3 regions of the Caldibacillus debilis DSM 16016 genome follow, and region 3 is predicted to be linked to each of the others. Evidence: predicted binding sites of a transcription regulator. Region 3 holds the regulator's gene; each other region holds the start of a gene.
The links. The regulator Rex, encoded in region 3, represses fermentation and respiration genes when NADH is low (regulators of the CRP and FNR family bind a similar motif). The targets are predictions, from matches to a motif close to TTGTGAAATATTTCACAA.
Positions count from the first base shown of each region.

Region 1: adhE (bifunctional acetaldehyde-CoA/alcohol dehydrogenase) is a predicted target of Rex. The motif match lies at 1,925-1,942, and genes of this name have one in related genera.
Region 2: A3EQ_RS22280 (cytochrome c oxidase subunit 2A) is a predicted target of Rex. The motif match lies at 2,020-2,037, and genes of this name have one in related genera.

Region 1 covers NZ_KB912902.1:160,773-164,997, forward strand. Annotated here, with positions in the region: gene adhE (bifunctional acetaldehyde-CoA/alcohol dehydrogenase) at 1-1,785, opposite strand, end outside; gene A3EQ_RS0113940 (efflux RND transporter permease subunit) at 2,392-4,225, opposite strand, start outside.
Region 2 covers NZ_KB912913.1:18,262-22,486, forward strand. Annotated here, with positions in the region: gene A3EQ_RS0114635 (b(o/a)3-type cytochrome-c oxidase subunit 1) at 1-1,283, opposite strand, end outside; gene A3EQ_RS0114640 (cytochrome c oxidase subunit II) at 1,280-1,756, opposite strand; gene A3EQ_RS22280 (cytochrome c oxidase subunit 2A) at 1,779-1,940, opposite strand; purine riboswitch at 2,193-2,294, shown strand; gene A3EQ_RS0114655 (xanthine phosphoribosyltransferase) at 2,412-3,008, shown strand; gene A3EQ_RS0114660 (nucleobase:cation symporter-2 family protein) at 3,005-4,225, shown strand, end outside.
Region 3 covers NZ_KB912879.1:230,400-234,624, reverse strand. Annotated here, with positions in the region: gene A3EQ_RS0101605 (ABC-F family ATP-binding cassette domain-containing protein) at 1-867, opposite strand, end outside; gene A3EQ_RS0101600 (redox-sensing transcriptional repressor Rex) at 1,209-1,892, shown strand; gene tatA (twin-arginine translocase TatA/TatE family subunit) at 1,947-2,132, shown strand; gene tatC (twin-arginine translocase subunit TatC) at 2,159-2,944, shown strand; gene A3EQ_RS0101585 (CPBP family intramembrane glutamic endopeptidase) at 3,084-3,764, opposite strand.

The sequences.
Region 1 (4,225 bases), on a different contig from region 3:
CTTTCGCCCCAGTTTCGGAAATTTGAACACCCTTTTGCGGATGTCCAAAAATTTTTGCTTCAATCCGTTAAACTCGGTTTCTGGATGTTCATAAAACAGCCACATCGCTTTTGCCGCGTCCAACGGCGATCCCCCGCCGAGGGCGATAATGACGTCCGGCTGAAAATGGAACATCATTTCCACGCCTTTCATGACCGTATCCACGGAGGGATCCGGCTCCACTTCGGAAAAAATCTCACAGTGGACGTAATCCGGCCTTTTTCTTAAATAATACAATACCCGGTCCACATAGCCGTGTTGTATCATCCCCTGATCGGTGACGATAAACGCCCGGGAGATCTCCGGCATTTTCGACAAATATTGGGTGGCGTCCTTTTCGAAATAAATTTTCGGCGGAACTTTGAACCACTGCATATTCACCCGCCTTCTCGCCACCGTTTTCTTGTTGATCAAATGCACGGCCCCGACGTTGGTGGATACCGAGTTTCCGCCGAAGGTGCCGCATCCGAGGGTCAATGACGGAATATAGGCGTTGTAAATATCCCCGATCGCTCCCTGGGAAGAGGGCTGATTGACGATGACCCGGCACGCCTTCACCCGTTTCCCGAACTCCCGGATGACCGCTTCATCGTTGGAATGGATGACTGCGCTGTGTCCCAAACCGCCGAATTCCAACATTTGTTCCGCCCGTTCAAATCCCTCTTCGGTGCTGTTCACTTTATAACAAGCCAAAACGGGGCTCAATTTTTCCCGGGAAAGGGGTTCTTCCGGTCCCACCTTTTCCAGCTCGGCAATCAGGATTTTTGTATCTTCGGGCACCTGGATTCCCGCCATATCGGCGATAACTTTTGCTGGCATGCCAACAATGGCGCTGTTGATCGTGCAAGAATTTTCATCGATGACGATTTTTTCGAGTTTTTTCTTTTCTTCCTTCGTCACGAAATAGCAGCCGTTCTGTTTCAATTCGTTTTTCGTTTTCTCGTAAATTTCTTTGTCGATGATAACCGCTTGTTCCGATGCGCAAATCATGCCGTTGTCAAAGGTTTTGGAAAGGATCAGATCGTTCACCGCCCGTTTGATGTCGGCGGTTTTTTCAATGTAACACGGCACATTTCCGGGGCCGACCCCTAACGCCGGTTTTCCGGAGCTGTAAGCCGCTTTAACCATGCCCGCTCCCCCGGTGGCAAGGATCAAGGAGATGCCCGGATGCTTCATTAAATAACGGGTGGCTTCCACGGCGGGATGTTCGATCCACAGGATGCAATGTTCGGGGGCCCCGGCTTTCACCGCCGCTTCCAGCATGACTCTGGCCGCTTCCTTGCTCGACTGCTGGGCGGACGGATGGAAAGCAAAAATGATCGGGTTTCTCGTCTTCATGGCGATCAGCGCCTTGAACATCGTCGTCGATGTCGGGTTGGTGACCGGGGTTATGCCGGCGATGACGCCCACCGGTTCGGCGATTTCCATGATGCCTTCATGAACATTTTCCTTGATGATGCCGACGGTTTTGTCATATTTGATGTGGTGATAAATATATTCGGTGGCGAACAAATTTTTGATCACCTTATCTTCGTAAACTCCCCGCTTCGTTTCCTCATAGGCCAGCTTGGCCAGCCGCATATGCTCCTTCTGCCCGGCAAGGGCCATTTCTTTCACGATGCGGTCAACCGCTTCCTGATCCAGCAGGAAAAATTGGTTCAATGCCTCTTGTCCCTTTTTAACCAACGCATCGATTTCTTGGTAATGATCGGTTTTTTTCTGAACTTCCTTTTCAACGATGGCCAAGGACGATTCCCTCCTATTCTTGTTGGTCAATTTTTGTCCCTTATGGTCATTTTTAGTCCCGCATGGGTAAAAATAAAAACTTCTTACACTCCTATTATATATGGGAAAGGGATCAAAGATCGGAAAAGATATGACGAATTAGTGAAATAATTCTCAATCCGACGGGAATGCACCCGGTTCTTGCAGAAAGATTGGCCATAAACGATAAATCAGCCCCCCGCGCCCCCTTCCGGAACATCCCGGACGTTTCCGGCGGGCAAACGGATAGGCCCATTCGGAAGGCGCAAACGGATATTCCCAAAAGCCGAAAAACCGTTTCCTATACCGGCCGAAAAACTGAATCCTGGGATTTTCCGGCGCAAAAAACATCCGTGTCCCGGTGAACGGCGGTTTCCGGGATCAGGGAAGGGGCGTCATCCTCCCATGTAACGGATGGCAGCGCTTTCGCGACAAGAAGGGGATCAGGAAGAGATGTCATGCCCCTCCCCCTGCTATCCGAATCAAAAGGGCCGCCCGTTTGCCTATACAGGCTTACGGGCAGCCCCGAAAGCGGATGGCCGTTTTTCGGTTCCTGCCTCCTTTCGCGAAAGGAAAGGGGCAAGGTCATCAGTTTTCCTGGATTTCTTTCCGGTTTTTCCGAAGGAGTTTCGAAAGGACTTCATAAACGATCGGGACAATGAGCAGCGACAACAAGGTGGAGCTGGTTAAACCGCCCATCACGGTAATCCCCAAACCTTTGGAAATGAAGCCGCTGCTTTCTTCGCCGAACAACAGCGGGATGAGGGCGCCGACCGTCGCGATGGCCGTCATCAGGATCGGGCGCAAACGGGTTGCGCCGGCTTCCAGAATCGCCTCCCGCATCGGCATTCCCGCCCGCTCCATGTGGATGATCCGGTCGACCAGCACGATGGCGTTGGTGACGACGATCCCGATCAGCATCAAGAGACCCATCATCACGGAAACGGAAATCGTCTCTCCGGCGATCCAAAGCCCGAAGAAGGAACCGATGACCGCGAAGGGCAGGGAGAACAAGATGACAAAAGGTGCCAATCCTTCGCCGAAGGTGACGACGAGGATGAAATAGACGATGGCTACCGCCGCGGCCATGGCGACGCCTAATTTCGTAAAGGTTTCTTTAATGTCGGAGGTGACCCCCGTTTCGCCCAATTCCACCCCTTTGGGGAGTTTCAGCTCATCGATTTTTTCATTGACTTCTTTGGATGCCCGCGAGACATCATCGCCGATGATGGTCCCGGTGACGGTGGCATAGTATTGCCCCTTGCTCCGGTCAAATTTGTTCGGCACCTGGCCCTTTTCCACTTTCACCAGATCGGAAAGTTTTACGGAGGCGCCTGTGGGCGTTTGAACTTGCTGGGCCAACAGATCGTCGATCGTTTCCGGTGTCTTTTTGTCCTTTTTGATTACGACTTCAAGATCCTTTCCGTCCTTTTGAACGGTCGTCAGCACTTCCTCTTGCATGTTCGGGTTCAACATCGCGGCGATTTGGCCCGTCGTTAAACCGTAAGGCAAGAGGGTCTTTTGGTCCACTTTCAACGTAAACTCATCATAGTTTTCTTCCAGCGAGGTAGACACATCTTTCAGCCTGTCGCTTTCGGCCATGATCTTTTCGATCTCGTCCACCGTTTCCTTTAATTTGTCCAAATCCTCGCTGTAAACGGTGTAGCTGAGCTCGTTATTGGCAAAGGCGGTCGCCGAAAAGTCCTGGCTTTTCCATGTACCCGAATGGCCGGTCTTTTTCAATTCCTCTTCAATTTTTGCTTTGACATCGAGGAAATCTTTCGTATCCGGATCAAAAATGACGTACATCAAGGCGCCTTTCGATCCCGTTCCGAAGGCCGCGGACATGACATCGGCTTCATGGTTGATCGAAATTTGCACCGTCTCGACGTCGTCCCGGGCCAGCATCTTTTCTTCCATTTCCTTCACATTTTGGAGCGTCGTCTCCGGCAATTCCCCCGCCTTGGGCGTGTACGTCAGGTACATCACCTTTTCCTGCTCATTGCCGAGGAAGCTGACGCCGATCAGCGGCGTCAACATCAAGCTGCCGACCAAAAGGACGATGGCGATCAAGGAAGTGACGGCTTTATGGTTTAATGCCCAGTTCAGCACTTTTTTGTAAGAAACGGCCAATTTCCCTAATTCCTTATGGGGGATCTCCGTTTTTTCACTGTACAGCTTTTTCTTAAACAATGTATGTGAAAAAGCGGGGACGATGGTTATGGCAACCAGGAGCGACGCGCCCAGGGAAAAGGCGATCGTCAGCGCGAAGGGCATAAACAGTTCTTCCACCATCCCGCCGACAAAGGCCAGCGGCGCGAAAACGGCGACGGTTACCAAGGTGGAAGCCAAAATGGGCTGGAACATCTCGATGGTGGCCGAACGGATGAGCGCCCGTCCCGTTAATTTTTCCTCTTTCAAA
Region 2 (4,225 bases), on a different contig from region 3:
GCGCCGGACATGAAGGTCATGCCGACCGCCCATGTCACCCCTTGGATGATCGCCAGGCGGTTCATTTTTTTCGTCAAAACCCTGCCCGTCAAGTGGGGAACGAGCCAATAGGCAACCCCGAAGTAGGTTAAAATTACCGTCGTGGCGATCGTCAAATGGAAGTGGCCCGTCACCCAGATCGTGTTGTGAACCACCGCGTTCAATTGGTGGGAAGCGTTGATTAATCCGCCGATGCCCCCCGGAATGAAGGCGAGCATCCCGATGAACGGGACGGTAAAGCGGGCGTCGTTCCAAGGCAGCTTCTTCACCCAGCCGAACAGGCCTTTCGCCCCTTGGGAACGGCCGTATAATTCAAAGGTCGCAAACATGGCGAACGCCGTCATCAAAGACGGGATGGCAACCATGAAGGTTAAAATGACCTGAATGAATTTCCATGCCGGATCAATCCCCGGTTCCACCAATTGGTGGTGGAATCCGACCGGGATGGAGAAGATCAGGAACAGGATGAAGGCCAGACGGGCCATCGTGTCCGAAAACATCTTTCCGCCGATCACCTTCGGGATGATCACATACCAGCACATATAGGCGGGCAAGAGCCAGAAATAGACGAGCGGGTGGCCGAAATACCAGAACAAGGTCCGGCTGACGGCGACGTTGACCCGATCCACAAGGCCCATGGACCAGGGCAGCAATTGGAACAGGACGGTGGCAGCCACGCCCAGGGTGGCGATGAACCACAGCACCGCGTTTACGACGGACATGAAGGTGAGGAGCGGGCCCGGTTTCCCCGGATTCGCCTTCCGCCATTTTACGTAAGCGGCGACCATGCCCGCGCAGCTGATCCAGCTGCCGACGACGACCAGCGTCAGTCCCAAATAGAAAAGAAAATGGGCTTGCAACGGCGCGTAAAAGGTATACAGGACCGATGCCTCGTTCAAAAGGATCATGGTTGCCGCAAGAACGGTGCCGATCAGCATCGTCCAAAAGCCGGCCCATCCCGTTTTCCGGATCCCGTTCGACAGGGTGCCGGCCGTCCGGCTGATGGCGGCGAATTGGAATCCGATGATAAAGAATGTGGTCAACACGAGGGCGAGAATGACGCCGTGGACGGTCAAAATTTGATAATAACTGATTCCCGCGGGAAGCTGCACCTTCCCCGTACGGACGAGCACCTGAAGCAGGCCGCACAATCCGCCGATGGCCAGGGAAACGAAGGCGACGTATAAATGGGCCATCACCATTTTGGCGTCTTTCCGGTCGATTTTTGTCAGCGCTTTACTCATTGATTTTCCACCACCTTAATCTTGGAATACATCATGTGGTGCCCGGCTCCGCAATATTCGTTGCAAAGCACCAAATATTCCCCGGGTTTATCGAAGGTCGCGACTTTTTCGCTGATATATCCGGGTTCGACCATCATGTTCACATTGGTCCCCGCAACTTCGAAGCCGTGAATGACGTCCTTCGTCGTCACGATGAATTTGACCTTGGCACCCTTCGGAATCTCCACTTCGTTCGGCGTGTAGCTGAACGCTTGGGCGACATAGACGAGTTCATAATCCCAGTCTTTTCCTTCCACTTTCTTCAAACCCGGTTCGTTGAAGGGCGCCGTCTGATCCACCTTATCGGGGTCGATGGTCGCCAAGCAGCTGGGCGGCTGATTTCCCAGATAGAAGGCGCTGACGCCGATGACGGATAAAAAGAAAATTAATGCACCGATACCAAAAACGAGCCATATTTTTTCATACTTATGCATAATGCCCTTTTACCCCCTTCATTTACGGACGGTTTAAAAACAACTGGAATACGCCCAACCAGACGGCGATGATCAATACGCCCATCGTCATGACGGCAACGAGCGTCCCTTTCAGGTTTCCGGATTCTTCGGCGTCCTTCCATTTCTTCTTTTCCGTATCATTTTGCAATGCGGCCTTTGCCATTATCCACCCTCCTTTATTCATGCGAACCTTAACCGATTATACCGGTTACTATCATCATAATAGGGCAAATAGTCTTAAACTGTGATAAAAGTCACATATACGAAGGCCGAATGTGAAATCTTCGTGAAAAAAACGAAATTTTTTGTTTCTTCCCCCAAACGGGTCCCGGCCGGGATAAAATTTTCAGGGAATGAAACGCTTTCATTTCATTTCAACGGTTGATTTCCTTTCTGCCAATGATATAATGGAACCAATAAAATTGTTGTACTCACTCATATAATTGCAAGGATATGGCTTGCAAGTCTCTACCAGGTTACCGTAAATAACCTGACTATGGGTGAGCGATGACTCCTATTGTCTTTTTTGGATCATGACCGTTTTGCCAAAAGTCATTGCTCATCTCATAGATCGAGGTGGGTACAATGATTTTTGGCTTTTCTTTTTTCCGGAATCATTCAGGGAGGTGAAAGGATGGAGAAGCTGATTGAAAAGATCAGGAAGGAAGGAACCGTCCTGGGAGAGGACATTTTGAAGGTGGACCGGTTTTTGAACCATCAGATCGATCCGTTGTTCATGGACGAGATCGGACGGGAATTTGCCCGCCGTTTCCGGGATGACCGGGTGACGAAAGTCCTGACGGCGGAATCGTCGGGAATCGCGCCGGCCGTGATGACCGGCTTGCATCTCGGGGTGCCTGTCGTTTTCGCCAGGAAAAAGAAGTCGGTCACAATGACGGATGCGCTTTATTCGGAAAAGGTATTTTCCTTTACGAAAAAAAGCGAGTACGAACTTTCGGTGTCAAAGAAATTTTTGAGCGCCGATGACCGGGTTCTCATCATCGACGATTTTTTGGCCAACGGCCAGGCGGCAGGCGCCCTCGTGAAGATCACGGAAAAATCGGGGGCATCCTTGGCAGGGATCGGGATCGTCATTGAAAAAAGCTTCCAGGAAGGCGGAAGCCTCCTGCGGAAACAGGGGATCCGGGTCGAATCGTTGGCGAAAATCGAGTCGCTGGCGGGCGGCGTCATTCATTTTGCCGATACAAAAAGGGAGGTTTACGCGCGATGAAATTGTCAGGGGGAAAAATCGCTTCTTTGGGCATCCAGCATGTGTTGGCCATGTATGCGGGGGCTGTCATCGTTCCTTTGATTGTCGGGAGCTCCCTCGGATTGACGGCCGAGCAATTGACTTATCTCGTATCCGTGGATATTTTCATGTGCGGTGTCGCGACCATCTTGCAAGTTTGGAAGAACCGCTTTTTCGGGATCGGCTTGCCGGTCGTGTTAGGCTGCACCTTTACCGCGGTCGCGCCGATGATCGAAATCGGAAATCAATACGGGATCCCGTCCATATACGGAGCCATTCTCGTTTCGGGGGCGGTCGTCCTCCTCATCGCCAAGCACTTCAGCAAACTGATCAAATTTTTCCCGCCCGTCGTCACCGGATCGGTCGTGACGATCATCGGGGTGACCTTGATTCCGGTGGCCGTGGGGAATATGGCCGGCGGCGAAGGGAGCCCGGATTACGGCTCTCCGGAAAATATTTTGTTGTCCTTCGGGACTTTGCTCCTGATCTTGGCCATCTTCCGCTTTTTTAAAGGTTTTGTCCGGTCCATCGCCATCCTCCTCGGGCTGATCGCCGGAACCGCGGCGGCTTCCTTTTTCGGTAAGGTCGACTTTTCCGCCGTCCGGGAGGCGGATGTTTTTCAAGTGGCGCAACCCTTTTATTTCGGCCTTCCCGAGTTCCATTTGGCGCCCATCTTAATGATGACGATCGTCGCCGTCGTCAGTTTGGTCGAATCCACCGGCGTCTATTTCGCCCTCGGGGACATATGCGATAAGCGGCCGGACGACCGGGATTTGACCAGGGGCTACCGTTCGGAAGGCATCGCCATCCTTTTGGGCGGCATCGTCAATTCTTTTCCGTATACCACCTTTTCCCAAAACGTGGGGCTTATCCAGCTGTCGGGCGTCAAGAGCCGGAACGTCATCTATACCGCCGGCGCCTTTTTGATCGCCTTGGGCTCGGTGCCGAAGCTCGGGGCTTTGACGACGATCATCCCGGCATCGGTATTGGGCGGGGCGATGATGGCCATGTTCGGGATGGTGATCGCCTACGGCATTAAAATGTTGAGCACGGTGGATTTTTCGAAACAGGAAAATTTATTGGTCATGGCCTGTTCCATCGGCATGGGCCTGGGCGTCACCGTTGCCCCGGATCTGTTCGAACGGCTGCCCGGGGCCTTGCAAATCATCACTTCCAACGGGATTGTCATCGGCAGCCTG
Region 3 (4,225 bases):
CGTCGAGGATCGGGCGATGTTCCTCTGAATAAAGTCTTTCATCCGTTCGATTTGTTCCTGCTGCTGTTCGTACCGTTTCAAGGCCCGTTCATAGTTTTCCTGCCGCTGGATTACATACTGGCTGTAGTTTCCGATATATTTGGTCAGCCGTCCGTCCGCCAATTCCAGCACTTGATTGACGATTTTATCGAGAAAATACCGGTCGTGGGAGACGACGAGGATGGCCCCCGGATACGTCTGCAAATATTGTTCCAGCCAGGTCAATGTCTCCATGTCCAGGTGGTTCGTCGGTTCGTCCAGGATGAGGACGTCCGGTTTGGCCAGCAACAGCTTCCCCATCGCCAGGCGGGTTTTTTGCCCGCCGCTCAACGTGGCGACTTTGACCCTTTTCGGGTCATCGCGAAACTTCAGCCCGTGGAGGATGGAGCGGATCTCCGCTTCGTATTGGTATCCGCCCGCCTCTTGAAAGGCGTGATGGAGCCGGTCATACTCCGCCATGACCTTTTCATAGGACTTGCCGTCGGCGAGAACCTTTTCGTCGGCCATCTGCCGCTCCAGTTCCCTTAATTTTTTTTCCATGATCTGCAAATGCTTAAAAACGGAAAGCATTTCTTCCCAAAGGGTGGCGTCAGGGTTCAAACCCGCATGCTGATCCAGATAGCCGACCGCCGTCTCCTTCGGTTTGATGATTTCCCCGCCGTCACCGGACAATTGTCCGGCGAGGATCTTTAATAAGGTGGATTTTCCGGCGCCGTTCCGGCCGACGAGGGCGATTCGGTCGCCGGTTTGGATCTCCAGCTTGACGTCCGTCAAAATTTGTTCCGCTCCGAAGTATTTTGCGATATGGTTGGCCTGCAGCAAAATCATTCCGTTCACTCCTAAGCGTTCGATGCGATTTCCCTTCCGGCGGGCCTTTCTCGTCCCGTCCGCGGGGCCATTGCCCGTTCCTCGCTGTTCCATGGGCAGAAAATCCGTTTGCGCGCCCATCTGTACCAATTTTAATAGTACAATAACGGCGGGTGAAAGGCCAAAGGATCTTAATTTTAGAATGGGACAAGACAGACGGGCAAAAATCGTGTATTATAGTAGAAAAAGGAATATGGGAAGGGATTGGAAGCGTTCCCACCCCGTGCTCCCGATCCATTCCGAAACGGGGCTTCTTTCCATGACCGCGAACAGGAGAACCAAATCGCTTTGGAGGCAGAAAGATGACATCGGATCAATTGAAAATACCGAAAGCGACAGCGAAAAGGCTGCCGTTGTATTATCGTTTTTTGCAATACTTGTACAATTCGGGAAAACAGAAGGTATCGTCGGCGGAGTTGAGCCAGGCGGTAAAAGTCGACTCCGCAACCATCCGGAGGGATTTTTCCTATTTTGGCGCGCTGGGGAAAAAAGGGTACGGTTATAACGTCCAGTATTTGCTTTCCTTTTTCCGGAAAACCCTCGATCAGGATGAATTGACGAAAGTCGGGCTGATCGGTGTCGGAAATTTGGGAACGGCATTATTGCAATATAATTTCACGAAGAACAACAATACGAAGATCGTCGCCGCCTTTGATATATCTCCGGAAAAAATCGGGAAGAAGATCGGAGAGGTCCCGATTTACAGTCTGGATCAACTGGAGGAGGTCTTGGAGAAGGAACAAATTCCGGTCATCATCTTGACCGTTCCCGCATCGGCGGCACAAGGGGTGACGGACCGTTTGATCCGCACCAACATCAAAGGGATCTTGAACTTCACCCCCGCCAGGCTCACGGTCCCGCCCAACATCAACGTCCATCATATCGATTTGGCGGTGGAATTGCAGTCATTCGTTTATTTTATCAAGCATTACTCCGATCATTCGGAAAAAATGGACGGGAAGGGAAAGAAAGATTATAATAGGTAAGACCGGATACGGGGCGCCATCGTTTTTCATTCGGACGTCGAGGAGGGAGATATTGTGCCAATCGGACCCGGCAGTTTGTTGCTCATTTTGATCGTTGCTTTGCTGGTTTTCGGTCCGAAACGGCTTCCGGAAATCGGAAGGGCGGCGGGGAAATCGTTGAAGGAGTTCAAAGAGGCCACAAAAGGCCTGGCGGAAGAGGAAGAACCGCCGAAAAAGGAAGAAGACGAGCCGAAAAATTGACGGCATGACGTTAGGATGCGATCGATATGAAAAATAAAGATATGACCGTTTCTGAACATATTGAAGAGTTGAGAAGACGGCTGATTTTTGTCGCCGTTTTTTTCTGTCTCGCCTTCATCGTCTCCTTTTTCCTTGCCGAACCGGTCATCGTTTTTCTGCAGCATTCGGCGGAGGCCAGAAATTTTTCCCTAAACGCCTTCCGCATTACCGACCCGTTGAAAATCTACTTTCAGATTTCCTTTGTGCTTTCGTGCGTTCTCACTTCCCCGGTGATCCTTTACCACATTTGGGCTTTTGTCGCCCCCGGGCTTTATGAAAAAGAAAGAAAAATCACCTTGAGCTACATACCGGTTTCCATACTTTTGTTCATATTGGGAATCGCCTTTTCCTATTTCGTTCTCTTCCCCTTTTTCATCCGGTTCATGACCAATTTGGGGGAACGGCTGGAGATCCATCAAGTCATCGGGATCAACGAATATTTTACCTTTTTGTTCCAAATCACCCTGCCATTCGGGATTTTGTTCCAGCTTCCGGTCGTGATCCTGTTTTTAACCAGATTGTCCATCATTACGCCGGCTTTTTTGGGGAAGATCCGGAAGTACGCCTATTTCGTCCTGTTGGTGATCGCCGCCGTCATCACCCCTCCGGATGTCCTGTCCCAGTTGATGGTGACTTTGCCGCTCTGCCTTTTGTATGAATTCAGCATCTGGATTTCCAAGCTGGCCTACCGGAAGATGCTGGCCGCGGAAGAAGCGAGGAAAAAGGAAGAGGAAAAAATGGCGGAGACCCTTTCGGACGGTCCGGAAGGATAAAACCGAAATCGCCGCCGAAGCGGCGGCGTTTTTTGGAAAAGGCAGGGAAGCTGTTCGCGGAAACGGTCCGGGAAACCTTGGCAAGCCGGGACTTGTCTTTCGCCTGTTGGCTTCCTGAAAGAACCGGACCGCACAAGATTCAAAACATCGAAAAGATCTTCGGATCCAACTGGGAAAGAATGGCGATCACATTCATGGACACATGGGAAAAAATCGGGACGAGGATGCGGTTCGTTTTCCGGTAAACATAGCAAAATGCGAACCCGATGGCCGTATACAAAAGCAGATGTTCGAATTCCATGTGGGCCGCGGAAAAAAACAGGGAGCTGATCAGCGCCGACGGAAAAAAACCGAGCCTTTGCATGCACGTCCCAAAGATGATTTTCCGGAAAACCACTTCTTCCAAAATCGGCCCGAAAACGGCGGCGACGAGGAAAATGGCGGGGGCTTTTTCGATCATCCCGATGATTTCCCTCGTATTTTCCGATCCCGGTTCCACGCCGAAAAGCATTTCGATCCTTGCGGCGGCCAATTGCCCGAAGAGGGCCAAAAAGACCCCGGCGGACGCCCAAAAGGCGGAGACGGGAAATGAAGCGGCTTTTTGGCTTCGGAAGCGCATTTCCCTTCTCAGGCAATAGAGCGTGACGATGAAAGCCGCCGAGAAACTGAACAGGAGCCAAAGGGAAAGGCTCCGGCTTTCCAAATCCTTCCCGGAAAAACCAAGCCCGTTTAACAAATAATAGGTGAAGGGCACCCCGACGGGCGATGACAGCTGCATGATGAGATAGGTGAGAAGCACGATTTTGTATTCCCGTTTCACAAGTGATTCCCTCTGCTTTCTGAAATTTTTGCCCCCGTTGTTTGGCGAGGCGATGGCGGTCTTCCGTCGCGCCGGCAAGCGGTTTTCAAGTCAATCCCGGCGGTTTTGGCTGCGTGCCTGCCGGCGGTTCTCTCCGGCCTTGTCGGCGGTTCGGACCTGGCGCCTGCACAGGTTCTTCAGGCCTGATCGAGCCGCCTTGGCGGCCAGCTTTCCCGGCTGCTTACGCTGCGCCTTGGCCGGCGAGCGGTTCTTTCGGCTCCTCCGGCTGCCTTCCGGGGCCGGCGGCTCATGCCGTTTCCGGGTGATTTAGCCCTGCTCCCAAATTTCAGCCGTAGGAAAGGTTCTTGGCTTATCGCGTGCAAGACGCTTTCCGGTGCTTTTCGGACCGTTCGCCGGCGGTTTTTCCGGAGTTTCCTGTTTTGCGTATCCTTTTGCATGTTGAGCGTTCCCGGGTTTTCCGC